Regions from separate parts of the Winogradskyella sp. 266wxhm genome, predicted to be linked through region 1. Evidence: riboswitches for the same ligand, from Rfam matches in the RefSeq annotation. Region 1 holds a riboswitch; the other holds the start of a gene.
What was found. Region 1 has a riboswitch for S-adenosylmethionine ahead of AC2H4K_RS06335 (trans-sulfuration enzyme family protein). Riboswitches for the same ligand answer to the same signal wherever they lie in the genome.
Positions count from the first base shown of each region.

Region 1 (15,621 bases):
CTTGGCATAAGATAAGATCTAGAATGTGGAATGGTCAGGAATTTAGAGAAACAGAGGATCTAGATATTACGCATATTGTAGACAGAATAGGAACTGGTGATGCCTTTGCAGCAGGTTTAATTTATGGTCTGCAAAATTTTGATGACTATAAAGCCATGCAATTTGCGGCTGCAGCGAGTGCATTAAAACACACATATGAAGGTGATGTTAATTTTTCTTCGGTTGGAGAAGTTATGAATATTTTAGAAGGAAATACTTCAGGAAGATTTAACAGGTAAACCTTATTTATCTGAGGACTCCCTAACTATTAATTCAGATTTTAAGATATTTTTGTTTAAGGTTGGCTTCCAATTTTCATCGTTAACTCGACTTAAGAAAGTTTCAGCAGCAATCTTGCCTATTTCGGCACTATGCTGATTTACTGTTGAAATTGTTGGACTTACCAAAGATGTAAATGGTTCGTTTCCAAAACCAATCAAACAAATATCTTCAGGGACATTAATATGATGCTCATTCAATACCTGAAGCGCTCCTAAAGCCGCATTGTCACTCGCCACATAAACAGCATCAGGACGTTGCTCTAACTGCAAAAACTTTTCCATCATTTCTCTACCATCTTCAAGCGTAAGATTGCTTTCAGTAAGTAAATTTTCATCTAAAGGCAGATTGTTTTTCTTTAAAGCATCAATATAACCTCTAATTCTATTGTTAAAAATTCGAGTTCGTCTATAACCACCAATATGAGCAATACGCTTGCAACCTTTTTCAACTAAATGTTCAACAATCATATGGCTGCTGTCATAATCATTTATGCCAACGTAGTCAACATTTAGGTCATTTTCACCACGATCAAAAAGAATCAATGGAATTCCTTTAGATTTTATTTTCTCGTAAAACGACAAATCAGTTGTTTCATTGGCCATAGAAGCAATGATGCCATCTACTTGAGTGTAAAGAAGCGTATCTATATTTTTACATTCCTTTTTAAAAGATTCCTTCGACTGCGTAATAATGATATTGTAACCAGCCTTATCAAGAACAGCCTCCATGTTTTCAATAACTGAAGAAAAGAAATTACTGTTTGTACGAGGTACAATAACTCCAACCAAGTTGCTTTTACCTTTTCTAAGTGCGCTGGCTAGGTGGTTAGGTTGGTAGTTTAATTCTTTGGCAACACGCTTAACGGCAGCTTTAGTTTTTTCGCTTATTCTAGAGTCATCGTGCATGGCTTTAGATACTGCTGCAGGTGATATGTTGAGCACATTAGCAATGTCTTTTATAGTCGTTCTTTTTTTATTTGCCAAGTTTTTATATATTTGCTTAATCGTTTAAGCAAAATTAACGTATTTAATTTTAAGAATCAAAACTAAGACAGTTTTGATTTATTTTTAAATCAAATGCTTAAACGTTTAACCAACAATAATTTTATAAATAATTAAACTAATATTTAAGAATGAAAAAAGTAGTCACTTTTGGAGAAATAATGTTAAGGTTAGCTCCTCAAGGTTTTTTAAGATTTTCACAGGCATCTAGCTTTGATGTAGTATATGGAGGTGGAGAGTCTAACGTAGCAGTATCGTTAGCTAATTATGGTGTGCCAGTTGATTTTGTAACGCGTTTACCAAAAAATGATATTGGTGAGTGTGCTATGATGGAAATGCGTAAAAGAGGTGTAGGTGTAGATAAGATTATTTATGGTGGTGATCGCTTAGGAATTTATTTCTTAGAAACTGGTGCTGTAAGTAGAGGAAGTAAAGTAGTATATGATAGAGCACATTCTGCAATTTCTGAGATTGAGCCAGGTATGGTAGACTGGAAAGCAGTTTTTAAAGATGTCGCTTGGTTCCACTGGACAGGTATTACACCTGCTATCTCTCAAGGTGCAGCAGACGCATGTTTGGAAGCTGTAAAAGTGGCGAGTGAAATGGGTGTTACTATTTCAACTGACTTAAACTATAGAGCAAAGCTTTGGACGTATTGTGATGATGCGCATAGAGAAAAAATAATGACAGAATTAACATCGTACTGTGATATCGTTTTAGGAAATGAAGAAGATGCAGAAAAGCATTTTGGTATTCATCCAGAAGGTTTAGACGTACACAAACACGGACACGATGTAAAAGCAGAAGCATTTTTATCTGTTTGTAAGCAAATGATGGCTAAGTTTCCTAAAGCTAAAAAAGTAATTACAACTTTAAGAGGATCAATTTCTGCTTCTCATAACACTTGGGCTGGTGTATTATACGATGGAGAAAAAATGTACGAAACCCGTCAGTATCAAATCACTGATATTGTAGATAGAGTTGGTGGTGGAGATTCATTTATGGGTGGATTAATTTACGGATTATTAAAATACCCTGAAGATGATCAAAACGCATTAGACTTTGCTGTTGCTGCTTCATGTTTAAAGCACACTATTAAAGGTGATGCTAACTTAGTAACAGTTTCTGAAGTAGAAAAATTAATGGGAGGTGATGCTTCTGGACGTGTAGCAAGATAAGTTATGGCAAATTATTCAAGAATAGAAGTTGTAAATGTTATGAAACAAACCGGTTTAGTACCGTTGTTTTATAACTCAGATATCGAAGTAAGTAAAAAAGTAATTAAGGCTGTTTATGATGGTGGCGCAAGATTACTTGAGTTTACTGCAAGAGGAGATTTTGCTCACGAAGTTTTTGGTGAGTTAAACAAATATGTTCTTAAAGAACTTCCAGGAATGATAATGGGTGTTGGTTCTGTTACCGATGCTGCATCTGCGTCTCGTTTTATGGCGCTTGGTGCTAACTTTATCGTTACACCTGTATTAAGAGAAGACATTGCTATTGTTTGTAATAGAAGAAAAGTAATGTGGTCTCCAGGATGTGGTTCTTTAACTGAAATCTGTAGAGCAGAAGAACTTGGTTGTGAAGTTGTAAAGTTATTCCCAGGTGGTATTTACGGACCAGACTTTGTTAAGGCAATAAAAGGACCTCAACCTTGGACAAGCATTATGCCTACAGGTGGTGTATCTCCAACTAAAGAAAACCTAGAAGGTTGGTTTAAAGCTGGAGTAACTTGTGTTGGGATGGGCTCAAAATTAATCGCTAAAAATGCTGATGGTAATTACGATTTAGCAAAGATTGAGTCGGATACTAAAAATGCTTTAGACATTATTAAATCACTTAGATAATTATTTAGAAATTGAAATCCTCTACGTTAACTATAAAAGAAATCTCTTCAATGTCTGGCTTTTCTGTGTCAACAGTTTCAAAAGCTTTGAACGACAAGCAAGATATTAGTATAGAGACACGAAATGCTATTAAAGGAATTGCAAAAAAGTTTAATTATGTACCCAATAATTATGCTGTTGCTTTGAGAATAAAAAAATCGCAATCTATAGCTATAGTTTTACCTGAGGTCACTCAAAAATCTTATAACCAAGCTCTTTGTTATTTACAGCAATCAGCAGAGGGATTTGGTTATAGGGTTTTATTATACCAAACATTTAATTCACCTACAAAGGAAGAAGATTACATTAATAGCTTAAATGATGGTTCTATTGATGGAGTTATTATTGTTTCTACAGAAAATAAAAGCAAAGTAAGCTACAACAATTCTTCAATTCCTTTAGAGTTACTACAACTCAATCTTAATCATTCACCAGAAGAAATAAAACAACTTTCACATAGTAGTTTAATGAGTCTTTTGAATATTGAATAACTATCAAAGGACTATCTTTACCGAAACCAAAAGAACGCATTATATATGAAAGACGTTGTATGGGGAATTATCGGTTGTGGTGATGTTGCTGAAATAAAAAGCGGTCCTGCATTTCAGATTTGCGAAAATTCTTCTTTGCTAGCTGTAATGCGCAGAAATAAGGAAAAAGCACAAGATTTTGCCAAAAGACATGACGTGCCATTATTTTTTGATACTGCTGAATCTATTTTGAATCATCCAGAAATTAATGCGGTTTACATAGCAACTCCTCCTTCAACACATTTGTCTTATGCCATAGAAGCTCTGAAGCATAACAAAAATGTGTATTTGGAAAAGCCAATGACATTAAATTCAGAAGGGGCGAGAGTATTGTGTGAAGCTTTAGAATTAAGTCATTCAAAATTAACAGTAGCACATTACAGAAGGCAACTGCCAGCTTTTTTAAAGGTAGAACAACTTTTAAAAGAAGGTGTTATCGGAGATATTATTTATGCTGATATTCAAATTTTACAGCCAAGAACTAACAACATAATTGCCAATACAGAGGATAATTGGAGGTTAAATCCTATAATTTCAGGAGGAGGATATTTTCATGATTTAGCACCACATCAAATAGATTTAATGTTGAAATGGTTTGGAAAAGCAAAATGGGTAAAAGGGTTTAACTCAGAAGCAATTCCTAACGTTTCTACGACAGTAAATGGCATAATAGAATTTGAAAGTGGAGTTCAGTTTAGAGGTCTTTGGAGTTTCAATGTTTCAGAAGCTAACAAGAAAGATGAATGTTTAATCTCTGGAACCAAAGGCTATATTAAATTTTCATTTTTTGGTGATAAAGTAGAGCTTCATACTGATGGTGAAACGACTACTTTTCAATTTGAAAATCCTAAGCATATTCAGCAACCAATGATTCAAAATACAGTGGATTATTTTTTAGGTAAAAAAGATAATCCTTGCACTGCAGATGAAGGGCTTTCAGTAATGGAGATTATGGATACTTTTACGAAAAAAGCCTAGACTATTGAAAAAGGCAATTCAATATATGTTTATCTGTACTTCAGCATTTACATGTATGAATCTGTTTGTTAAATCACTTGACAGCTTCAATGTTTTTCAAATTGTTTTTTTTAGATCCTTAGGTTCTTTATTCTTTACACTACCTTATTTATTTAAGAATAAAATTTCTTTAGCAGGAAACCGAAGAGGACTGTTGATATTACGAAGTATTTTTGGACTCATATCTATGATGCTTTTCTTTTTATCCTTAAAATATATTGCTTCAGGAACAGCAGTGTCTATTCGATACATATCTCCTTTTTTCGCAACTTTTTTTGGTTTAGTACTTCTCAAAGAAAAAGTAAAACCAGTGCAATGGTTGTTTTTTGCCATAGCATTTTTAGGTGTCATAATTCTAAAAGGTCTGGATTCCGAATTAGAACTAGAAGGTGTTCTTTACGCTTTCTTATCGGCTTTTTTTGCGGGCTTAGTTTATATATCTATTAGAAAAATTGGAAGTGATGACCACCCAGTAGTTGTGGTTAATTACTTTATGCTTATTTCAACTCTAATAGGCGGATTATTATCTATACATGTTTGGATTACTCCAGTTGGTACAGAATGGCTAGTACTTATGAGTTTAGGTGTTTTTGGATATTTCGGACAACTCTACATGACTAAAGCCATGCAAATAGCAGAAACCAATCAAATAGCTCCTTTTAAATATTTAGAAGTTATTTTCACCATTATTCTCGGTTTAGTATGGTTTGATGAAAGCTATACCGTTTGGAGTTTGGTTGGAATACTTCTTATTGTTTTTAGGTTTAACAATGAATGTACTTGTAAAAAAGAATTAGCGTTCTTTTTTTAAAATACCGCTTCGGCAATCGCTTTAATATTATCACTTTTTCCCATAGAATAATAATGCAATACGGGCACGCCAGCTTTTTGTAATTCTTTAGATTGGTTAATTGCCCACTCGATACCAACTTGTCTTACTTGCTCGTTAGTGCTACAATTATCAACTGCATCAATTAAATCTTCTGGTAAATCTATTTTAAATACTTGTGGCAATAACTGTAAATGACGTTTTACAGCAATGGGTTTTATACCAGGAATGATTGGCACATTTATACCTTCTTGTTTTGCTGCGTCTACAAACTCAAAATACTTTTTATTATCAAAAAACATTTGTGTTACAACATAATCTGCACCAGCATCTACTTTTTCTTTAAGGCGTTTTAAATCGGTTTTTAAAGATGGTGCTTCAATATGTTTTTCTGGATAACCAGCAACACCAATGCAAAAATCTGCTTTATCATCAACCTCAATAACATCGTGAAGGTATTTACCTTTATTTAAATTCTGAATTTGTCCTACCAATTCCTTCGCAAACTGATGTCCGCCTTTACAAGCCTCAAAATACTGCTGATGTTTCATTGCATCGCCACGTAACGCCATCACGTTATTGATTCCTAAATAATGGCAATCTACAAGTAAATATTCTGTTTCTTCTTTTGTAAATCCGCCACACAACACATGCGGTACTGTATCTACATCGTATTTATGTTTTAACGCCGCACAAATCCCAACCGTTCCTGGTCGCATACGTGTAATTTTCCGATCTAAAAGTCCTTCTTTTTCAATATAAACGTACTCTTCTCTAGACGTTGTCACATCAATAAAAGGCGGTTTAAATTCCATTAAAGGATCAATATTATTATACAATTGCTGTATGCTATTACCCTTTTTTGGCGGAATAATCTCAAACGAAAACAAGGTTTTTCCGTTGGCGTTTTTTATGTGTTCTGTTACTTTCATTGTTAGTGTTTAGTTTTTGGTGATTAGTGTTTAGTTATTTCTAAAAACAAACAACTATAAACTATCAACCAAATTTGGGCTTAACCATTTTTCAGCGTCTTCTTTGCTAATATTTCTTCTTTTTGCGTAATCTTCTAATTGATCTTCGGTGATTTTTCCTAAACCAAAATATTTAGCTTCAGGATTTGCAAAATAATAACCACTTACACTCGCTGCTGGCCACATGGCTAGACTTTCGGTTAATTTTACACCAATGATTTCTTCAACTTTTAAAATGTCCCAAATGGTCCTTTTCTCTAAATGATCTGGACAAGCTGGATAACCTGGCGCAGGACGAATACCTTTGTAGGCTTCTTTAATCAACTCTTGATTGCTTAAATTTTCATTAGATGCATAACCCCAAAAATCTGTACGCACTTTTTGGTGCAAATACTCTGCAAATGCTTCGGCTAATCTGTCGGCTAATGCTTTAATCATTATGGAATTGTAATCGTCGTGATTCGCTTCAAAATCTTTGGCTAATTGCTCGGTTCCAAAACCTGTAGTCACGCAAAAACAACCGATGTAATCTTGAATTCCTGTGTCTTTTGGCGCGATAAAATCGGCTAATGCGAAATTTGGAACACTTTCTCTTTTTTTGAGTTGTTGACGCAGTGTTAGAAACTTCACCGAGTTTTTTTGAGATGCTGAATCAAGTTCAGCATGACAATCTTCGATCATCACCTCAATATCATCATTGTTAACTGAATTTGCAGGAAATAACCCAAAAACTGCTTTTGCTTTCAGCAGCTTTTCATCAAACACTTTTTGTAGCAATACTTTGGCATCTTTATACAATTCGGAAGCTTGTTTACCAACCACTTCATCTTCTAAAATCTCAGGAAATTTACCATGTAAATCCCAACTTCTAAAAAATGGTGACCAATCGATATAGTCATATAAAAGTGTGATGTCAAAATCTTGAATATCTTGAATTCCTAATTGATTTGGCTTTATAATTTCAGTAGTATTCCAATCAATTTTAAACTTTTTTTGTCGCGCTTCTTCAATAGAAATATATTCTTTTTGCTTTGTTCTGTTTAGAAATTTTTCTCTAAACGCATCATATTCTTCTCTTATTTGCGATTTAAATACTTGGTTGTCTTTCTGTAACAAATCACCAACAACCGTTACTGCACGAGATGCGTCGTTAACATGAATAACTGTGTTACTATAATGTGGCGCAATTTTCACAGCCGAATGTGCTTTAGATGTTGTAGCTCCACCAACCATTAATGGAATCTTAAAATTTTGTTTTTCCATTTCTTTGGAAATGGTTACCATTTCATCCAATGATGGTGTGATTAATCCGCTTAATCCAATAATATCTACGTTTTCTTTTTTTGCCGTTTCTATGATTTTTTCTGGCGGAACCATAACGCCTAAATCAATAATTTCGAAATTATTACAGCCTAAAACAACGCTAACAATATTCTTCCCAATATCATGAACGTCACCTTTTACAGTTGCCATCAATATTCTTCCTGCAAACTCTTGTTTTCCATCTTTTTCAGCTTCAATAAATGGTTGAAGATAGGCTACTGCTTTTTTCATCACTCTTGCAGATTTTACCACTTGAGGCAAAAACATTTTTCCGCTTCCAAACAAGTCGCCAACTACATTCATTCCAGTCATTAGATGACCTTCAATAACTTCTATTGGTGCAGCGACAGATTTTCGTGCTTCTTCTACATCTTCAATAATAAAAGCATCAATACCTTTAACTAAAGCGTGTGTAATTCGGTTTTGTAAAGCTTCATTTCGCCATTCTTGAATCGCGTTATCGGCTTCTTTTTTATTGCCTTTTACAGTTTCGGCGTAGTCCAATAATCTTTCAGTTGCATCATCACGTCGGTCTAATAACACATCTTCAACACGTTCTAATAATTCTTTCGGAATTTCATCATAAACCTCTAACATGGTTGGGTTGACAATACCCATATTCATTCCGTTTTTAATGGCATGGTAAAGAAAAGCGGAATGCATCGCTTCTCTTACGGTATTATTTCCTCTGAAAGAAAACGACACGTTACTAACGCCACCAGACACGTTTGCGTGAGGTAAATTTTCTCGAATCCACTTGGTCGCATTGAAAAAATCAAGTGCGTTTTTTCGGTGTTCTTCCATACCTGTCGCCACAGGAAAAATGTTAGGATCAAATATGATATCTTGAGGTGGAAAGTGGACAATGTCCACTAATATTTTATAGGAACGCTCACAGATTTGGATGCGTCTATCAAAGGTATCTGCCTGACCAACCTCATCAAAAGCCATCACAATAACTGCTGCACCATAACGCTTAATACGTTTAGCTTGACGAATAAATTCAGTTTCACCTTCCTTTAAACTGATAGAATTTACAACCGATTTCCCTTGCACAACCTGCAAACCAGCTTCAATAATTTCCCATTTTGAGCTATCAATCATAATTGGAACACGTGCAATATCAGGTTCCGAAGCTATTAAATTTAAAAAGGTAGTCATAGCGTAAACGCCATCTAACATACCTTCATCCATGTTAACATCTATGATTTGCGCACCGCCTTCAACTTGTTCTCTTGCTACATCTAGCGCTTCGTCATATTTTTCTTCTTTAATTAATCGTAAAAATTTACGCGAACCTGTTACGTTTGTGCGCTCACCAACGTTTATAAAATTACTTTCTGGTGTAACAATTAATGGTTCTAAACCTGATAACTGTAAGTATTTGGTGTTTGGTGTTTGGTGTTTGGTTGAATTCATCATTACTTTTTATTTTTGAAATAATTAATGAATCCGTTTAATAATCTTTTTACAGAAGTAATCTCTTCTAAAACTTCTGAAAGCTGTTTTTCTGAAATATATTCTAAATCATGAGCTAGAAACAACTGAGTTTCGAGTTCAAAAAGAGAACCTTTTGAGATATATAAAAATTGAATAGTCTCTTTATCTGATTGCCTTCCTATACCTTCAGCAATATTTGAAGGGATTGAAATTACACTTCTATTAATTTGATTTGTAAGACTATATATTTCAGTATTTGGAAATTGAGACGTCAAGCTGTAAACAGTCTTCACCAATTTTCTTGCAATCTTCCAAACATCTAAATCTGTATAATTCTTCATAATTCTTTCTTCTTTAATACTAAATACAATAAACTAAACACCAACAACTACTTGTCTAGGTTTATATTTTTTAGCCACTTCAGCAATAGCTTTAATGTGTTCAGGACTTGTGCCGCAACAACCACCAATAATATTGATTAAGTTATCCTTTAGATAGTTTTCTATAAGTTGTTGCATCTGTTCTGGTGATTGGTCATATTCACCAAACGCGTTTGGTAATCCAGCGTTTGGATGTGCAGAAGTATGAAATTCAGTTTTGTCGGATAAGCGTTTTAAATACGATTGTAATTGTTCTGCACCTAATGCACAATTAAAACCAACACTTAACAATGGGATATGAGATACTGAAGTTAAAAAAGCTTCTACCGTTTGTCCTGACAATGTTCTTCCTGATGCATCTGTTATTGTTCCAGACACCATAATTGGGATATCAATATCTCGTTCTTCTTTTACTTCTTCTATAGCAAATAATGCTGCTTTTGCGTTAAGCGTATCAAAAATGGTTTCGACTAACAAAACATCTACGTCACCATCTATTAAAGCTTCGACTTGCTCTTTGTAAGCTACTCGCAATTCTTCGAAAGTAATAGCACGAAATTCTGGTCTGTTTACATCTGGACTTAAGCTTGCGGTACGGTTTGTTGGACCGATACTACCAGCTACAAAACGAGGTTTTTCAGGGTTTTGCTTAGTAAATTCTTCCGCAACTTGTTTGGCTATTTTAGCGGACTCAAAATTTAATTCATAAACCAAATTTTCCATTTGGTAATCTGCCATAGCGATTGATGTACCTGAAAAGGTGTTGGTTTCAACGATATCTGCACCAGCTTCAAAATACTTACGATGTACTTCTGCAATTGCTTCTGGCTGTGTTAAAGACAGCAAATCGTTATTGCCTTTTAATGGCGTTGGATAATCTTTAAATCGCTCGCCACGAAAATCTTCTTCAGTAAATTTATATTGCTGAAGCATAGTACCCATTGCTCCATCAAGTACTAAAATTCGTTTTTGTATTTCTTCTTTTATGTTTGGCATTACTTCAAAGCTTGTTTTAAATCGTTAATAATATCTTCGGCATGTTCTAAGCCAACAGAAATACGTATTAATCCACCTGAAATACCTGTTTTTAGGCGATCTTCCTCCGATAGTTTAGCATGCGTTGTTGATGCAGGATGCGTAACAATACTTCTGGTATCTCCTAAATTAGCAGATAGTGACAAGAGTTTTATGCTGTTTAAAAAGTTTCTGCCAGCATCAATGCCTCCCTTTATTTCAAAAGCGACAATACTACCACCGAATTTCATTTGTTTTTTTGCTAATTCATGTTGAGGATGAGATTTCAGAAAGGGGTATTTTACAAAGTTTACCTTGTCGTGATTCTTTAAAAACTTAGCTGTTTTCAATGCGTTATCACAATGTTTTTCTACTCTTACAGGTAAGGTTTCTAGGCTTTTTGATAAAATCCAAGCATTGAAAGGTGAAAGCGCCGGACCAGTATTTCTTGAAAACAAATAGATTTTTTGAATAAGCTCAGCATTACCAACAGTTACGCCACCAAGAACTCTACCTTGTCCATCAATAAGTTTTGTTGCTGAATGAATGACCAAATCTGCACCAAACTTAATGGGTTGTTGTAAATAGGGAGTTGCAAAGCAATTATCTACAATAAAAATGAGATTATGTTTTTTAGCAATATTACCTAAAAGTTCTAAATCTAGTATATCAACAGCTGGGTTTGTTGGGCTCTCAGCATAAAGAATTTTGGTGTTAGGCTGAATTAAATTTTCAATACGTTCAATTTCATTTATTCTAAAGTAGCTTGTTGAAATATTCCACTTAGGAAGAATGTTATTAAACAAAGTCTGGGTAGAACCAAAGATACTCTGACAAGACACAATATGATCACCTGAATCTAAAAGAGCAGCAAATGTTGAAAACACAGCAGACATACCAGTTGCAAATGCATAGCCACGTTCGGCACCTTCCATTTGGCATATTTTTTCTACAAATTCAGAGCTGTTAGGATTACTATATCGACTATAAATATTACGCTCTTTTTCGTCTGCAAAAGAGGCGCGCATATCTTCAGCATCTTCAAAAATATAACTCGATGTTAGATACAAAGGGTTAGAATGTTCTAAAAACTGTGTGCGCTCTATTTGAGTGCGAATTGCGGCAGTTTCTATATGTTTAGAATTCATTTTCTATTAAATTTTATGTATTTGGTAAAACCAAAAGCCCAAAGCGCCATGTTTAGACGTGCTTAATAGGAAATGTTATAAAGAAATAATAATGCGGAAATGCATATTTTGTTTTAGTTATCTATCTAATTTTTTGATAAATGGATCAAAAAATCAAGTAGAATTTAGCACCTTCTTAGTAAGTCTAAGGGTTGCTAAGGCTTCAAAGGGTCTAATCCCTCCACCTTTCTTGATAACATCTCAATAAGTTGTTTGAACTTTGAAAGCACAAAACTCTGAAAGAAAATAAGAATAAACAAATTTTATTCTCTTTATTTTGATTGAATAGTATTAGTTATATCTTTGGTTTTACCCAAACGAATTAATTATGTTAGATAACTTTTGGTTTAATGTTCAGTATGGCATTAATCATGTTTTAGACCTCGATGGTTATGACCACGTCCTTTTTTTAATGGTATTAGCAGTGCCTTATCTTTTTAAGGATTGGAAACGTGTACTGTTATTAGTATCAGTATTTACATTAGGACATACGCTTTCACTTGTATTAGCATCTTATGGTATTGTAAGTGTGAATGGTTCATTAGTGGAATTCTTGATTCCTGTAACGATATTGATAACCGCTATTTATAATGTGTTTACTGCTGGCAAAAAAGAAAGAAACAGTAAAATAAGCTTACTGTTTTTCTCCACATTATTTTTTGGTCTTATTCATGGACTAGGTTTTGCGAGAGAATTTAAAATGTTTGCAGGGCAATCACAGAATAGGCTAGAACTTTTAATAGAGTTTGCTTTAGGAATAGAAATCGCACAAATAATCATTGTTTTTGTCGTTTTATTCATAGGTTTTTTATGTCAAACTATTTTTAGATTTTCGCGTAGAGATTGGGTAATGGTTCTTTCTTCTATAGTTATAGGGCTTGTAATTCCCATGATAATTCATAGCGAATTGTTAAATTAAGACGAAAGTTTGATAAAACTTTAACTGGTAGCGAATTGTTTATAAAATACTATCCTTTTATATTCGTTACTTAGATGGTACGTTTGTGCCCTAATATTTATATATGTCCAAGACTAAACAATTGCGTTATGATAAGGCTTATCTTAGGATAGCTAAAGAATGGGGAAAATTATCACATTGTAAGCGTAAGCAAGTAGGAGCACTCATTGTAAAAGATAGAATGATTATTTCAGATGGTTACAATGGTACACCAACAGGTTTCGAGAATTATTGTGAAGATGAAGAGGGTTACACCAAATGGTATGTTTTACATGCTGAAGCCAATGCGATATTAAAAGTAGCTTCATCAACACAATCGGCTAAAGGGGCTACTTTATATATTACCTTATCTCCTTGTAAGGAGTGTAGTAAGCTTATTCATCAAGCTGGCATAATTCGTGTTGTATATCAGCAAGGGTACAAAGATGACTCTGGATTACAATTTTTAGCAAAAGCAGGCATAGAGCTTGTTCAAATAGAAGATTTAAAAGCCTAGTGGCCACAAAAAATAAATACATACCACTAATTATTGGTGTTGCAATTGCAGCAGGTGTTGTTATTGGTGGAAAATTAAACTTCACAGATACTTCAGATAATCTTTTTACCACGAATAGTAAAAAGGATAAAATAAATCGGCTTATAGATTACATAGACTATGAGTATGTAGATGATGTAAATACAGATAGTATTGTAGATGTTACTGTTAATGGAATTTTAGATAATCTCGATCCACATTCTACCTATATTCCAAAAGAAGATTTAGAGCGCATTACAGAAAACATGAAAGGTGATTTTGTAGGTGTAGGAATAAATTTTTACACCTATAAAGATACTATAACCGTAGTAAAACCAACTGAAGGTGGTCCAAGTGAGCGCGCTGGAATTATGGCTGGAGATAGAATATTGATGGCAGATGGTGACACGCTTTATGGAAAAAACATCACAAACGATCTTATTACAGAAAAGCTAAAGGGTGATAAAAACACTAAGGTAAAATTGACTGTATTCAGAAAAGGTGAAGATGATTTGCTTGAGTTCACTGTAAAGCGAAAAGACATTCCTATTAAAAGTGTTGATGCGGCTTACATGCTTACAGATAACTTAGGTTATATTAAAATCAACCGTTTTGCAGAATCTACGTTTAATGAATTTAAAGATGCTCTTGATGAGCTTCAAGAACAAGGAGCTACAAAATTAGCTTTAGACTTAAGAGATAATCCAGGTGGTTTTTTAGGTATAGCAGAGCAAATTGCCGATGAATTTTTAGAAGATGATAAACTAATTTTATTTACTAGAGATAAGAAGGGAAGAGAGGAAAGAACCTATGCAACCAAGCGTGGAGATTTTGAAGATGGTGAAATTTATATCCTTATCAATGAAAATTCTGCTTCTGCAAGCGAAGTTATTGCTGGCGCTTTACAAGATAACGATAAAGGTATTATTGTCGGAAGACGATCTTACGGAAAAGGTTTAGTGCAACGTGAAATGGCATTAGGTGACGGAAGTGCGGTTCGGCTTACAGTTTCAAGATATTATACTCCAACAGGACGTTCTATTCAAAAACCTTATACTACCGGTGATAATTATAGTTATTATAATGACTATTATAAACGCTTAAGAACAGGCGAACTTGTTGATGAAAAGAATATTGAAGTAGATGATTCCTTAAAGTTTACAACTCCAAAAGGAAAAGTCGTGTATGGAGGTGGAGGCATTATACCTGATGTTTTTGTACCTGTAGATCGATTGTTTGATAACGAAACTATTAATTACCTAAGGAGAAGAGGTCATTTCGGATATTTTGTTTTTGAAGAATTAGATAAAAATAGAAGTGTTTATAAGAATGTTACTAAGTACGATTTTATAAATAATTTTGAAGTCAGCGATGATATTGTAGTTCGTTTTCAGGATTTTATTAATGAAAGAGAACGTACAAATATTACTTTCGTAGCTTATAATGATGAAATAAGACGTCTTATAAAAGCTACTCTTGCGCGTCAGTTGTTTGATGACAATGCCTTTGAGGAAATTATAAACAAAGATGATATTATGGTTGAAGAAGTTATTCTTTTAAGCCAAGAATATCCAAGCCTTCAGACTATTATAAACTAGCTATGTTTATCGTGAACTTTGGTGTGTTTTCCATCGTTCCAAAGTGTGAGAATATCTGTGGCCACATGAGCTCCACTTCCGCTAGCAATAGAAAATTGGCTCCTCCAACCTGCTAAAGTACCAGCAACATAAAGGTTCTCTTCCACTAAATGATCAGTGTTTTTTAACCAAATTCTATCTTTTTCAATTGCGGCTCTTGGGTGCGGCTCAATATAGTTTTCTAAACCTTTAATCGTTATTAAGCTTGTATAACCAACAGCAACTACAACAATTTTGGAGATGTAACTGTTTTTATTGGTTTCAACTATAAATCCTTCAGTAGTTTTTATTACCGATTTTACTTTCTCTTTTTCAATTTGTTCAACATGAGGGTATAAATTTCTTAACTGATTTTTTCCACTCTCTAGGATATCCTTGCCCAAAGTTCCAGGTTCTAGACCAAGAACATTATTAAATAATGCTGTTTGTAGATGTGAAGTCTTTTGGTGTGTTATAATACCTATTCTTTTATCTTTTGCATAAGCTTTGTCTTTAGCTGACCCTAAGACCAAAGCACAAGATAAACCTGCAGCTCCTCCACCGATAATTAATGTATCAAACATATTTTTTGTTTATTCTATCAATTAACAATATAAGTTATATTTAATGTTTC
Region 1 is NZ_CM179559.1:1,457,012-1,472,632, reverse strand. It holds gene AC2H4K_RS06390 (sugar kinase) at 1-278, shown strand, start outside; gene AC2H4K_RS06385 (LacI family DNA-binding transcriptional regulator) at 282-1,304, opposite strand; gene AC2H4K_RS06380 (sugar kinase) at 1,454-2,500, shown strand; gene AC2H4K_RS06375 (bifunctional 4-hydroxy-2-oxoglutarate aldolase/2-dehydro-3-deoxy-phosphogluconate aldolase) at 2,504-3,169, shown strand; gene AC2H4K_RS06370 (LacI family DNA-binding transcriptional regulator) at 3,181-3,699, shown strand; gene AC2H4K_RS06365 (Gfo/Idh/MocA family protein) at 3,745-4,716, shown strand; gene AC2H4K_RS06360 (DMT family transporter) at 4,721-5,566, shown strand; gene metF (methylenetetrahydrofolate reductase [NAD(P)H]) at 5,563-6,516, opposite strand; gene metH (methionine synthase) at 6,571-9,297, opposite strand; gene AC2H4K_RS06345 (four helix bundle protein) at 9,300-9,659, opposite strand; gene AC2H4K_RS06340 (homocysteine S-methyltransferase family protein) at 9,693-10,694, opposite strand; gene AC2H4K_RS06335 (trans-sulfuration enzyme family protein) at 10,694-11,860, opposite strand; SAM riboswitch class I at 11,975-12,099, opposite strand; gene AC2H4K_RS06330 (HupE/UreJ family protein) at 12,228-12,818, shown strand; gene AC2H4K_RS06325 (deoxycytidylate deaminase) at 12,922-13,353, shown strand; gene AC2H4K_RS06320 (S41 family peptidase) at 13,353-14,969, shown strand; gene AC2H4K_RS06315 (FAD-dependent oxidoreductase) at 14,966-15,571, opposite strand.

Region 2 (15,621 bases), 390 kb from region 1:
CGACCTGTCATAAGCAACAACTCTACTACCATATCTAAGGTTGCCGAATCCGATTTTCCTTTTAAAATTGTCGGAATAATCTTTTTAATATCATCCCCAAAAAGTGGACTCTCCATTATCTCTTCACGAGAAAACATACGCGACACATTTCCTCTCAAGGTATTTATTTCACCATTATGACAGATGTATCTAAAAGGTTGCGCCAAATCCCAAGTTGGGAATGTATTAGTAGAAAAACGCTGATGCACGAGCGCTAGTCTGGTATCTAAATCCGTATCAAATAAATCTAAATAATATTCATTAATGTGTTCTGGCTTTAGTAAACCTTTGAAGATGATAATTTTAGTAGATAGACTCGGTACATAAAAAAATTGTGATTCAGATAATTTAGAATCATATATAGTATGCTCAGCTATTTTTCTAGCAGCATATAGTTTTAGCTTGAAATCAAAATCAGTTTGATTATCATCAGATTTTCCAATAAAAATTTGCTTGACAAATGGCTCTGTAGTTTTTGCAATCCTACCTAACACCTCACTATTTACAGGAACATCTCTCCAACCTAAAAGTTTTAAACCTTGCTTTTCAATTTCAGATTCAAAAACATTGATACAAAACTCCCTTTGATTACTCTTCCTTGGCAGAAAGACATTACTAACGGCATAATCACCTGGCTCTGGCAATTTAAAATCACAAGACTTTTCAAAAAACTTATGAGGAATATCAATTAAAATTCCCGCTCCATCTCCCGTTACACCATCTGCGCTTACCGCACCACGATGTTCCAACTTTTCAAGAATTTCTAATGCTTTATGTATAATATCATTAGAACGTTTTCCCGTTAAACTACATATAAATCCTGCGCCACAATTATCGTGCTCAAATTCTGGCAGATAAAGTCCTTGTTTCTTTAGCATCATCATCTATTTTTTGCTCTAAATTAAACCTGAGTGATTAACTAAGATAGGTGCTAATTTTTGATTTTGAAAAAAGTCAATTCACTTTTCATAAAATATCTAATAAGATGCCTTAGCAATAAAAAATTGCTAATAATTACAGGAAATAATGCAGAAATCACAACGACAAGACACACAAAGCTTAACTCAAAAATCTATTAATTTTAAAATAAATACACTTAAATGATATAAATAATGTATTTTTTGTGTTAAAAAAATATAACAAACACAAAACCGTGTTGATTATTCAAAAAAAACAACTTAAAAACAAATCACCCTAGAATTTTACAGGGTTTAAATTCAAAATTTAATAAAAATACACATATTAACCCCATTTTTTTTAGGGCTAAAAATAAAATATATAAATTTGAACTTTAATTATAATACAAACTCTATTTTATCAACCTAGCCAGACAAAAAAAATTACAATCATCACCAAAATCATGAAAAAAATTGAAGCTATTATTAGAAAATCTAAATTCTCCGCTGTGAAGGACGCTCTTCACGACGTTGGTGTGAATTTTTTCTCTTATTGGGACGTAACAGGCCTTGGAAATGAAAAAGAAGGCCATGTATATCGAGGTGTTTCATACAGCACTAGCGATATCCAGAGACGTTACTTATCTATTGTAGTTAACGACGACTTCGAAGAGGTTACAATAAATGCTATTTTAAAATCCGGTGCCACTGGGCAAGTTGGAGACGGAAAAATCTTTGTTTCCACTATCGAAGAAGTTTACAGAATAAGAACTGGCGAAAAAGGCGGTAATACTTTAAAATAACCACAATGGAATCACTTACAATCAACAACGTATGGATGATGATCTGTACTGCACTGGTTTTCTTTATGCACTTAGGCTTTGCTTTTTTAGAGATCGGTCTTACACGTCAAAAAAACACGTTAAACATACTTTTTAAAAATATTTTCATCATTACAATAGGTTTACTTCTCTATTGCTTAGTAGGCTTTAATTTAATGTATCCTGGAGAATTCAATGGTTATTTAGGCTTTGCTGGTTTTGGCTTAGATGCTCCACTCACAACATCAGAAACATTAGACTTAGCTTACAACGGAGGCTATACTTATTGGACTGATTTTTTATTCCAAGGAATGTTTGCAGCTACCGCAGCCACTATAGTTTCTGGCGCTGTAGCAGAGCGTATTAAAATTGGACCATTTATGATATTCACCCTTTTTTACGTAGGATTAGTTTATCCTATAGCAGGTTCATGGAAATGGGGAGGTGGCTTTTTAGATCAATTAGGCTTCTATGATTTTGCGGGCTCAACATTAGTTCATTCCGTAGGTGGTTGGGCTGCATTAGTTGCAGTTTGCTTATTAGGGCCAAGAATTGGTAAATTTAAAAACGGTAAGTCACAAGCTATTCCTGGACACAATATACCTATTGCTACTGCTGGTGTATTGATTTTATGGCTTGGATGGTTTGGTTTTAATGGAGGCTCTGTTTTATCAGCTGATCCAGAACTAACCTCTTTAACATTAGTAACAACATGTTTAGCCGCTGCAGCTGGTGGTGTATCATCCGCTATCATATCAACCATAGCTTATAAAAATCTAGATCTTACTATGTTCTTGAATGGTATACTAGGTGGTTTAGTAGGTATTACTGCGGGAGCTGACGTTATGAGCCCAACAGACTCAATAATCATCGGAATAGTATCTGGAGCTTTAATTGTGTTTGCCGTAAGTTTTATTGATAAGTTAAAATTAGACGATCCTGTTGGTGCAATAGCCGTTCATTTAATATGTGGTATTTGGGGTACTTTAGCCGTAGGCCTACTTGGATTTAAAGCCGCAACCAATGACGGTGGTGAATTCATTAATAGTAACGGTGATGTTGTTGCCACTATTTCTGAAGCCGCTAACCAATTAGCATTTTTACCACAATTATATGGTGTACTAGCTTACGCCTTAATATGCCTCTTATCTTCCTTCATCATAATATTCATTTTAAAGAAAACAGTTGGTATCAGAGTTTCTGAACTAGAAGAACTAGAAGGGCTTGATGCCCACGAACACGGTATGGATGCCTATCCTGATTTCAGATTAAATGATCACTAAATGAGAATGTTTTGTATTGTTTCATAAATTTAATTACCAAAAAAACCTCTGAAAATATTCAGAGGTTTTTTTATTATATCAAAATTCGATTTAGTTTTTTTTATGCTGAATTACGACTAGCATTAATATTTCCAAACAATGATCTAGTTACCATTTTTTCAAAAATCTTTAATCGTTCTTCATCCTTAACCTCAGCTTTTTCTAACTCCTGAATTTTTTTCAATGCATATTGTTGAATTGTCAACAAAGGCAACACAATGGATTCTCTTACCGCTATCGAAGCTTTACCCGATGGCTCTTCCTGCATTAATTCTTTGTAACCAGTAAGTTTAAGTATTAGTCGTTTTGTAGTTTCGTATTCGTTGTAAATGATATTCCAAAACTCACCATACTGAGGATCTTCAGACATATATCTTGTTAAATCAAAGAACGATTTTGACAAGGACATCATACTGTTTTCAATAAGAGTTTTAAAGAAATCAGAAGTCTTATACAGGGTTTTAACCTTATCAAACTCACCAGAATCTTCATAATGCTTTAATGCTGTTCCTACACCAAAGAAACCTGGCACATTTTGTTTTAACTGACTCCAAGATCCCACAAAAGGTATAGCTCTCAAATCTTCGAACACTAAACCTTCAGATTTCCCTCTTTTTGAAGGACGACTTCCAATGTTAGTTTTAGCATAATATTTTAGCGTACTCATAAATTCCAAATAAGGAATAAACTTAGGATGCGCTTTAAAATCTGAATACACCTTATAACTTCTTTCTGCCAGATCTGTCATTACATCTCTGTTTTCTTGAGTCATACTCAAATCTTTATCACTGATACTATTATAAATACCAGAACTTATAAGCTGTTCAAGATTGTATTGAGACGACTCTAATGTTCCAAAATTAGAACTAATTGTCTGACCTTGTATAGTTAACTGCACCTCTTCATCTTCTATCGTTGGCCCTAAAGACGCATAGAAGTTGTGTGTTTTTCCACCTCCTCTTGCTGGCGGACCACCTCTACCATCAAAGAAAATTACCTTAATATCGTATTTTCTAGAAACAGCAGTTAAAGCCTCCTTGGCTTTATAGATAGCCCAATTAGCCATTAAATAACCACCATCTTTGGTTCCATCACTAAAACCAAGCATAATAGTCTGCTTATTTCCTCTAGATTTTAAATGCTTTGCATATTCTGGATTTGTATACAACTCCTCCATCACTTTAGGAGCATTTTCCAAATCGGTTATTGTTTCAAACAAAGGTCCTATATCTACCGTAAGCTCATCTTGAAAGGCAACCAACTTCAACATTGCAAACAACTGCATAACATTTAGCGTTGTTTGGTTGTTACTAATAATATAGCGATTAGCCGCTTTTTCACCATTCTCGTCTTGAATGGTTTTGATAACCTTCATGGTTTCCAAAGCTTTTAGGGTTTCTTCATCATTAATTAACGACAAATCCACCTCACCTTGTACTTTTGATAAAATAGCGACTTGTTCTTTTTCAGATAAGTCATGATAATTTTTTGGAAAAATATTACTTCCACTATCAATTAAGGCATCTACCATATCTGTAAAAAACTGGTGATGCTTACGACTATCTTGACGGATATCTAAATTGGCAAAATGAAATCCAAAAAGATGAATCTTATTCAACAAACTATTCACCTCTGCTAAGTAAAGCGACTGGTGCTTTTCTTTAACCGTATCTCGTACTCCCTCCATTATTTCCCTAAACTCATTTAGCGTTAAGCTAGATTCATTTCTGGTAAATAATTTATAGAGCTCATTTTCTAAATATCCAATCTTATCTTCGACACCAGAAAATGTAAGTTTACGTTTCAGACGACGTACATCACGGTAATAATTTTTGATTACCGTTTCTCGAAGTCTCATTGCTACATTCAAAGTAATCTCAGGAGTTACAAAAGGATTTCCATCTCTGTCACCACCTGGCCAAAAGCCAATATTTATAATATCATTATCAATCTGTTTTCCATCGAAAATATTCTGCTGAATGTAATCGTAAATCGTTCCAAAGGACTTATAGAACACATTTTCTAAATACCAAATTAAACTTACAGCCTCATCATAAGGTGTTGGTTTTTTATGTTTAAAAAATGGTGTTTTACCCAACTGAGCCAACAAATCATTAATTCTTAACAAATCATTTTCTCGGATAGCTTCAGTTAAATCGGTAATAATACCCAAAACAGCACCTGGATAAAATTGAGTTGGATGTGCAGTAAGCACAATTCTAACTTTAAATTCTTCCAGATATTTTTGAAGCGTTCCTAATTTATCATTCGCTATAACAGATTCTTTCAAACTCCTAAGCGTACCAATACCATCCATATTGTTCACTACCGGAAATGCAGCATCTTCAATAGCATCGAAAAGCACTACTTGTCTTTCAATGTATTGAATAAAACGAAATAATAAATTGATTTGACTTTCCTCTGACCTCCTTGCCTGATATTTTTTGAAGAATGTATTGACTATCGTAGTTGGATCTTCCTGATTGGCAAATCCCTTATGACAAGTTTCATGAAACAAAGGCAATAAAGCCCCTGTTTTAGTTACACTATCAAAGGGCAACGTCATAAAGATACTGTTATATATCTGATATTTGGCTAATACATTTTGATTAAATCGAGTAAGTTTTGGTTGTGTGGGCATCTAATTTATATGATTGTAGATTGTCCTAAATGGATATTTGTAAAATTTAAATTCGTGTCATTAGGATTATGAATAAAATCCTGTATGAAATCACCAACTTTATTTGTGGTGATATTGTCGTGCTTTTCGTTGACATCAGGAGTACTGATATGTAATTTCAGCGATTTTTCTACTGCTAAGTTCACCAATTCTGCTTCATTATGCAAATTAAAATGCTCTAAAAGCATTGCAGCCGATAAAATTGACGCTATAGGATTTGCTATTCCTCTACCTTTTGCCTGAGGAAAAGAACCATGAATTGGCTCGAACATTGCATACTTTTCTCCAACAGAAGCTGATGCCAATAACCCAATAGATCCACCAATAACACTAGCTTCATCACTAATAATATCTCCAAACATATTTTCCGTTAAAACAACATCAAACTGTTTTGGGTTTAGGATCATTTGCATCGCAGCATTATCTACAAATAAAAAATCTAAAGTCACGTCTTTATACTGTTCAGCTACTTCGCCCACAACTTTTCGCCACAGCCTTGAACTTTCTAAAACATTAGCTTTATCTACTAAGGTGACTTTATAATTTCTAGATTGAGCTGCTTTAAATGCTAAATGTGCTATACGCTCTATTTCTTCTCGTGAATATTCACATAAATCTGAAGCTACATTACCGTCTTCACTCAAATGTTTTTCACCAAAATAAATACCTCCTGTAAGTTCTCTATAAATGCTAATATCGGTTCCTTCAATGATATTTCTTTTTAGAGGAGATTTTTCCAGTAAGGTTTCATATGCTTTTACAGGTCTAATATTTGCGAACAAGCCCAATTCTTTTCTCAATTTCAACAAGCCTTGTTCTGGACGTACTTTTGCAGTTGGATCATTATCGTATTTAGGATCACCAATAGCACCGAACAAAATAGCATCAGTAGACATACAAACATCTAGCGTTTCCTCTGGAAGAGGATCATTATACTTATCAATGGCAATAGCACCAACATCTGCATTAGTAAACTTAAAATTATGATCGAACTCTGTCGCAATTGCTTTTAAAACTTTAATTGCCTGACTTGTAACCTCTGGACCAATTCCGTCACCTGGTAAAACTGCTATATTTAAATTCATTAGTGTAATTAGTATGTTTTTTGTGCTTCAAAAGCTTCTATTAATTCTTTACTATTAACAAGGTAATCGATATCGTCGTACCCGTTTATTAAACATGTTTTCTTGTAAGCATCAATCTCAAATGTTTCTGACAAATCAGAACCTAACACAGAAATGGTTTGATCTTCTAGATTAACTTCTATAGTTGTTGTTGGTTCTTTTTCAATCTGACTGAATAATTGATTTAAAAATTCTTCAGAAACCTGAACTGGCAACAAGCCATTATTAAGAGCATTTCCTTTGAATATATCAGCAAAAAAACTTGAAACCACGACTTTAAATCCATAGTTTGTTATTGCCCAAGCTGCGTGCTCTCTACTAGAACCACAACCAAAATTATCTCCAGCTACCAGAATACTTCCTGAGTATTTTGAATCATTTAAAACGAAGTCTTCATTTAAAGAACCATCTTTGTTATATCTCCAATCCCTAAATACATTATCACCAAAACCTTCTCTGTCCGTGGCTTTTAAAAAACGCGCAGGTATGATTTGATCTGTATCTACATTCTCAATATTTAGAGGAATGGCAGATGATTTTAATGTTGTAAACTTTTCCATATTTATTTCCTAAGATTAGGACTATTTTAAATTTTATAATGTGTAATGAAAAGGGTCTTAAACTTAAAAGCCGTAAGTTAAATACCTACAGCTTCCATTTCCTCTATTTCTTGTGTGACATCCACTATTTTTCCAGCAACAGCAGTTGCCGCAGCAACCAATGGACTAGCTAGAATAGTTCTAGAACCCTGTCCTTGTCGTCCTTCAAAATTTCTATTGGATGTTGACACACAATATTCTCCTTGTGGAATTTTATCTTCATTCATCGCTAAACAAGCTGAACAACCTGGCTGACGAAGTTCAAAACCTGCATCTTCAAAAATAGTTTTTAATCCTTCTTCAATAATTTGAGCTTCTACTTGTTTACTTCCTGGCACTAACCAAGCCGTAACATTATCCGCTTTTTGTTTTCCTTTAATGAAAGAAGCAGCCACTCTAAAATCCTCAATTCTTGAATTGGTACAACTACCTATAAACACGTAGTTAATTGGTTTATTGATTAGACTTTCACCAGCTTCAAAATCCATATATGCCAAAGATTTTTTAAACGAGGCATTTTCTTCTTTAGGAATATTAGAAGTAATCTTTATACCCATGCCTGGATTAGTTCCATAAGTAATCATTGGCTCTATGTCCTCAGCATCAAAAGAATATTCTTTATCGAACGTCGCTCCTTCATCGGTTGGTAAAGATTTCCAATACGCTACTTGCTTTTCAAAATCTTCACCCTTAGGAGCAAATTCTCGTCCTTTTATATATTCAAAAGTTGTTTCGTCAGGAGCAATCATTCCACCACGCGCACCCATTTCTATACTCATGTTACAAACGGTCATTCGACCTTCCATACTCATTTCTTCAAAGACATTTCCCGCGTATTCACAGAAATATCCTGTACCAGAATTTGTACCTAATTTTGAAATGATATACAGGATAACATCTTTAGGTAAAACGCCTTTTTTTAGTTTTCCATTTACACTAACCCTAAGACTTTTTGGCTTAGTCAATAACAAACATTGACTTGCAAAAACTTGGGCTACCTGACTTGTACCAATTCCAAAAGCAATGGCTCCGAATGCACCATGTGTTGATGTATGGCTATCGCCACAGACCATAGTCATACCTGGTTGTGTGATTCCTAACTCTGGAGCCATTACATGAACAATGCCATTATACTTGTGTCCTAACTCGTATAAGGTAATATCGTTTTTCTTACAATTCTCTGAAAGTTGCTCTAACTGTTGTCTAGATAACGCATCTTTTACTGGTTTATCTTGATTTAAGGTAGGCGTGTTATGATCTGCCGTAGCTACAATTTGATCTGGTCTAAAAATAGGAATTCCGCGATCTTCCAGTTCTTTGAAAGCTTGCGGACTTGTAACTTCGTGAATTAAGTGTTTGTCTATATACAATATTTGTGGACCGTTTTCTACACTACTGACCACATGCGCATCCCAGACTTTATCGAATAATGTTTTTTTTGACATTTAAGCTGAAATTATTTGTTTATAGACTGAACTCGTTTCAATAATTTGATGGATATCATTATCATCAATCTCTTTCTTTTTATCTGCAAAATCCAAGAAATTAGCATACACTTCATCTAACTGAAGCTTGGTTAATTCATAACCTACATTCTTAGCTCTGTAAGCTAATGCTGCTCTACCGCTTCTTGCTGTTAACACAATTGCAGATTCGGTAACACCAACATCTTTTGGATCTATAATTTCGTAAGTTTCTCTGTTTTTTATAACACCATCTTGGTGGATTCCTGAACTATGAGCAAACGCATTAGCACCAACAATAGCCTTGTTTGGCTGTGTATAAATACCCATACTATCACTCACTAATTGACTCATACCATACAGCATTGATGTGTTGATATTAGTATCTAAATTTAAGTATGGATGTTGCTTCAGTACCATCACCACTTCTTCTAAAGCAGTATTTCCTGCACGCTCACCAATACCATTAATAGTACATTCTATTTGTCTAGCACCATTAATTACACCTTCTATAGAATTTGCTGTAGCCAACCCTAAATCATTATGACAATGACAAGACAGTATAGCATTTTCTATTCCTTTTACGTTTTCTTTTAAGTATTTGATTTTCGCTCCGTACTCGCTTGGCAAACAATATCCTGTTGTATCAGGAATATTCAAGACTGTAGCACCAGCCTTTATAGCTGCTTCGCACACTCTAGCTAAGTATTCGTTATCTGTTCTACCAGCATCTTCAGCATAAAACTCTACATCTTCAACAAAAGACTTTGCATACTTTACAGCTTTGTAAGCTCTCTCAATTATATCTTCTTTATTAGATTTAAATTTGTGAATGATATGAGAATCTGAAGTTCCAATTCCTGTATGTATCCTAGGTTTCACAGCATATTTCAACGCTTCTGCCGCTACTTTTATATCATTTTCTACAGACCTAGTTAATCCGCATACTGTTGCATTTTTTACAATTTGCGAAATTGCTTCCACAGATTTAAAGTCGCCTGGACTAGACACTGGGAAACCTGCTTCAATAACATCTACTCCAAGAAGGTCTAGTTGTTCTGCAATAACAACTTTCTGTTCTGTGTTTAATTTACAGCCAGGAACCTGCTCACCATCCCTCAAAGTTGTATCAAATATTTGAATATGGTTATTTGACATTTATTAAAATATATTTTAGTATTGTCTTACGAATTTATACTTTGAAAATAGTTTGGCTCTAAGTCTTCGCTCTAGTTTACGATGCCCAAAGTCCAAAACGAATATTAATTAACTGATTTACAATTTAATAACTCGATTTTTAATTGATAACTAAAGACCAAAAAGACAATTTATTCGCTCTTGTGAAGTCACTCACCAAATCAGAAAAACGTCAGTTTAAGCTATACGTTGGTAGACTTGACGTAAACTCGGATTCTAAATTTTTAAATCTTTTTAATTTTTTGGATAAAGCTTCTAGTTATAATGAAGCTGCAATAGTAAAAAGCGGCATTGTAAAAAAGCAGCAACTTGCCAATGTAAAGGCGCATTTATACAAACAGATTTTAATCAGCTTAAAATTGAGCCCATCGCATCAAAACATACGTTCGCAAATTAGAGAACAGCTAGATTTTGCATCAATTTTATACCACAAAGGCTTATACAAACAAAGTTTAAAAATTTTAGATAAAGCTAAAGAGCTTGCTATTACTAATGAAGAAAAGAATCTTGCTTTTGAAATTGTTGAGCTCGAAAAAATAATTGAGTCACAATACATCACACGCAGCATTAGTAACAGAGCAGATGAACTTGCATTGCAAGCCAAAAGCCTAAGTGCCCAGAATGTTATTGCCAGCAAACTATCTAATTTATCACTTCAACTTTACAGTACTATACTAAAAACTGGTTACGTTAAGAATGAAGAAGAAAGCCAAAAAGTAACTAAATATTTTAATGACAGGCTTCCTAAATTTAATTTCAATAAAGTAGGCTTTAGAGAAAAATTGTGGTATTACAAAGCGCAATTATGGTATAGTTTTTTAATGCAAGACTTTTTGAGTTGTTACAAATATGCTTCGAAATGGGTGGACTTATTTTATCAAAATACAGGCATGATTCACCTGAATCCAGTTTTCTTTTTAAAGGGTAATAATTATCTTTTAGAAGCTATATTCTACATTAGAAATAAGCCTAAATTCCTTCAGAAGTTAGAAGAATTTAAAACCACAGTAAATCACCCTAAATTTCCTAAGGATGAAAATGTAGCATCACTAGTTTTTCTTTACACCAACTTTCATAACATAAATGCTCATTTTATTGATGGTAGTTTTGAAGAAGGTTTAGAGCTAATTCCTAAGATAGAAAAAGAACTAGAAACCTTTAAAGATAAAATAGATGCACATCATAAAATGATTTTCTACTACAAGTTTGCTAGTTTACATTTTGGAGCAGGAAACAACAAAGAATGTATTAGATATTTAGATAAAATCATTTCGAATAAATCACTTTCTATGAGAGAGGATTTACTTTGTTTCTCAAGAGTTTTAAACTTGGTGGCACATTATGAGGCTGGACTTGATTATCACTTAGAAACTCTATTAAGAAGCACCTATAAATTCTTAATAAAAATGAATGATTTGCACGAGGTACAAAAGGAAATGATAAAGTTCATCAAGAATTTACAACACATTTATCCTCATGATTTAAAGGATGCTTTCAAAGAATTATTAATCACTCTAAAAACTTACGAAGATCATCCTTACGAGAGACGAGCATTTCTGTATTTAGACATTATTTCTTGGCTTGAAAGTAAAATTGAAAACAAACCTGTTAGCGACATTATAAACCAAAAATACTTGACTAGATACGCGCCTTGAGCTTAAAATTCTCATAAAAAATATATAAAATCACTAAAATATTTGGATTTTAATTTTTTGTATTGCAATATTTGTACTCACAAAGTTCAAAACTTACTGAAATGTTATCAAGAAAGGTGGAGGGAATAGACCCGTTGAAACCTTAGCAACCCTTAGACTTACTGAGAAGGTGCTAAATTCTACTTTATTTTCGATTCATTTATCGAACAATTTAGATAGATAACTCAAGACTAATCACTCATCTGTAATTAGCATTTTCTTTTTAACATTTTTCTATTAAGTACGCTTCAATCGAAGCTTATTTGGCTTTTGGTTTAATTTATTTATTAACTCAAAAACTTAGAAAAATGAGTACACAAAAATTCGCAACAAAAGCGTTGCACACAGGACACGATGTTAGTAAAAATGGCGGAACCAGAGCAGTTCCTATTTACCAAACCACATCATACGTATTTAATGATGCCGATGATGCTGCAGGGCGTTTCAACCTTTCTGTCCCAGGATTTATCTACACAAGATTAAACAACCCTACAAACGACATCTTAGAGCAACGTCTAGCAGACCTTGAAGGTGGTATTGGCGCTGTAGCAACAGCATCTGGTACAGCTGCAATTTCAACAACGTTACTAACCTTATTAAGAGCAGGAGACCATATTGTTGCATCGAGTAGTTTATATGGTGGCACTTATAATTTATTGAGTGTAACCCTTCCAAGACATGGAATTACAACAACTTTTGTAGATCCTTCTGACCCTGAAAACTTTCAAAAAGCAGCGCAAGAAAATACAAGAGCATTCTTTATTGAGTCTTTAGGAAACCCTAAGCTCGATGTTTTAGATCTTGAAGCGATTTCTAAAGAAGCTAAAGCTCATAAGGTTCCTTTGATTGTTGACAATACAGTGGCCACTCCTTATTTACTGAACCCTATTGAATATGGTGCCAATATTGTTATTCACTCTCTAACAAAGTACATCAATGGTAATGGTACATCTCTTGGTGGAATTATTATTGATGCTGGTACTTTTGATTGGACAAACGGTAAATTTCCTGAATTTACAGAACCGTCACCAGGATATCATGGTTTGGTATATAGCGAAGCTCTAGGAGCTGCTGCATTTATTGCCAAAATTAGAGTAGAAGGCCTAAGAGATTATGGTGGAACATTAAGCCCTTTTAATGCTTTTCAAATTATTCAAGGACTAGAAACCTTAGAATTGCGTATAAAAAAGCACAGTCAAAATGCTTTGGAATTAGCGAAATGGCTACAAGAACAACCTGAAGTAAATTGGGTGAATTATCCTGGATTAGCAACAAGCAAATACAAAAAACTTGCTGATAAATATCTACCAAAAGGACAAAGCGGTATTGTAACCTTTGGTGTAGATGGAGGCTACGAATCTGCAAAAACTATTGCAGACACCACAAAACTATTCTCCTTACTTGCCAACATTGGTGATACAAAATCTTTAATTATACACCCTGCAAGTACAACTCATCAACAACTGAGTGACAAAGCTCAAGAAGCTACAGGAGTTACTAAAGACTTAATACGACTATCTGTTGGTTTAGAAAACATTGATGATTTAAAAGCCGATTTAAAAGAAGCTTTTTCTGTTGTTATTAAGAAAAAGTCGCTTCAAAATTAGTCTTTAATTAGTGTTGTTTATTAGAAAACAGATGTCTTGTCTTAGCAAGACATCTGTTTAACCTATTAAAAATAGAAATGGAAAATTTACATTACATAAACATTCCTAAATACACCACATCTACAGGTAAAACCACGAGTATTAATTTGTCTTACCAAACCTTTGGAAAAAACTTAAATGAAGCACCAATCATAATGATTAACCATGCACTTACTGGAAATTCAAATGTTATTGGAGAGAAAGGTTGGTGGAATGATTTAATTGGAAAAAACAAGTGTATAGACACAGACACCTATTGCATATTAGCCTTTAATATTCCAGGTAATGGGTTTGAGAACATAGGAGAACATCTTTTAGATAACTACAAAGACTTTACAGCTAGAGATATTGCTCAGTTATTTGCAATTGGATTACAAAAATTAGGTATCGACAAGCTTTTTGCTATCATTGGAGGCTCCGTAGGAGGTGGCATTGCTTGGGAGTTAGCTGCGTTAAAACCAAATTTAGCAGAAAACATTATTCCTATTGCTACAGATTGGAAATCTACAGATTGGCTTATTGCTAATTGCCATATTCAAGATGCTATTCTCAATCATTCTAGTCAACCGCTATCAGATGCTAGGATGCATGCTATGACACTGTATCGTACACCTGATTCCTTGAAGGATAAATTCAACAGAACAAAAACTGAATCTGGTTTATACAATATAGAATCTTGGCTCAACTACCATGGTGATAATTTAAATAATCGCTTTCACCTTTCTGCTTACAAGATGATGAACCAAATATTGAAAACTATTGATATTACAGAAGGAAGAGATAACTTTTTAGATGTTGCTTCAAAAATTTCGTCCAACATACATATTGTTACCATAAATTCTGATTTATTTTTTAAACCTGAGGAAAATTGGAATTCCTACGTGGAATTAAAAAGCATTAAGGATAATGTTTATATCAGTGAAATTAAATCTATTCATGGGCATGATGCTTTTTTAATTGAATTTGACCAACTTTCGCGTTTTTTAAAACCAATTTTCAAACCTAAAGTAAACACCATCAGCAATACATTAAGACAATTTGTGGCTTAAGCACATTTCACCTAACTAATGTTTTACTTATTGTAGCGATTTCTAACTGCTTATTATACTTTTGTCTTAAATAAATAAGTATATGGATAAGAAAGCATATTTTATGCAAGAAGCAGTTAACACTGCTTTAAAAGGTATGAATAATAATGAAGGCGGCCCTTTTGGTTGCGTTATTGTTAAAGACGGGAAAATTGTAGGTCGCGGCAACAACAAAGTTACCTCAACTAATGACCCAACTGCTCATGCTGAAGTTACCGCAATAAGAGATGCTTGTAAAAATCTTGATTCTTTTCAGCTTGAAGGTTGCGAAATTTATACATCGTGTGAACCTTGCCCAATGTGTTTAGGCGCTATTTATTGGGCCAGACCAGACAAGGTTTATTACGGAAGTAATCAGGTAGATGCTGCCAATATTGGTTTTGATGACGCGTTTATTTACAAAGAAATTCCTCTTCCTTACGAAAAAAGAAGTATTCCATTTATTCAACTAGCAAGAGATATAGCTATCCAACCATTTAAAGAATGGGCAAAAAAAGAAGACAAAACAGAATATTGATGGATTTATCTTAAAAGTAGAAACCAAAACTACCGGTAACACCAAATCTTCTGGCGTCGGGATTATCAAGATAATTTCCTCTAAAATTAAAATCTATTCGAAGGATTTTAAAAATGTTTGCCACACCAAAACTGTACTCATAATAAATATCCTTATCTGGTGCCATTAAAGGAATTTCAACTGGATTTCCTGTAGTGTTCAAAGCTATATTTTCATCTGATAATTCACCCCAAACACCGCGCAAGCTCATAATAGCTCTCAAGTTGTATTTCTTCAAAAAAGGTATTCTTGAAAAAATACGTCCGTTGAAATTATGTTCTATATGCATTGAGGTATAAGTATCTGTTACAAACTCGTAAAAATCTAACTGAGAAAACGTATTATATATAGAAAAATAGGTTTGGTTACCAGGTACCACATTTAGTAACGATAAAGGCACTTCACCAAAAGTTTTTCCTGCTTCAATAGATGTTGTTAATCTACCAAAGCCACCTACTTGCCATGGTTGTATATAAGAAAACTGAAGCTTTGTATA
Region 2 is NZ_CM179559.1:1,071,448-1,087,068, forward strand. It holds gene gltB (glutamate synthase large subunit) at 1-920, opposite strand, end outside; gene AC2H4K_RS04875 (P-II family nitrogen regulator) at 1,400-1,738, shown strand; gene AC2H4K_RS04880 (ammonium transporter) at 1,744-3,039, shown strand; gene AC2H4K_RS04885 (phosphoenolpyruvate carboxylase) at 3,140-5,719, opposite strand; gene leuB (3-isopropylmalate dehydrogenase) at 5,725-6,843, opposite strand; gene leuD (3-isopropylmalate dehydratase small subunit) at 6,852-7,442, opposite strand; gene leuC (3-isopropylmalate dehydratase large subunit) at 7,520-8,926, opposite strand; gene AC2H4K_RS04905 (2-isopropylmalate synthase) at 8,927-10,102, opposite strand; gene AC2H4K_RS04910 (hypothetical protein) at 10,249-11,796, shown strand; SAM riboswitch class I at 11,898-12,022, shown strand; gene AC2H4K_RS04915 (O-acetylhomoserine aminocarboxypropyltransferase/cysteine synthase family protein) at 12,144-13,442, shown strand; gene AC2H4K_RS04920 (alpha/beta fold hydrolase) at 13,520-14,530, shown strand; gene AC2H4K_RS04925 (nucleoside deaminase) at 14,613-15,086, shown strand; gene AC2H4K_RS04930 (DUF5686 and carboxypeptidase-like regulatory domain-containing protein) at 15,097-15,621, opposite strand, start outside.
Region 2: another riboswitch for S-adenosylmethionine. It lies ahead of AC2H4K_RS04915 (O-acetylhomoserine aminocarboxypropyltransferase/cysteine synthase family protein); the one in region 1 lies ahead of AC2H4K_RS06335 (trans-sulfuration enzyme family protein).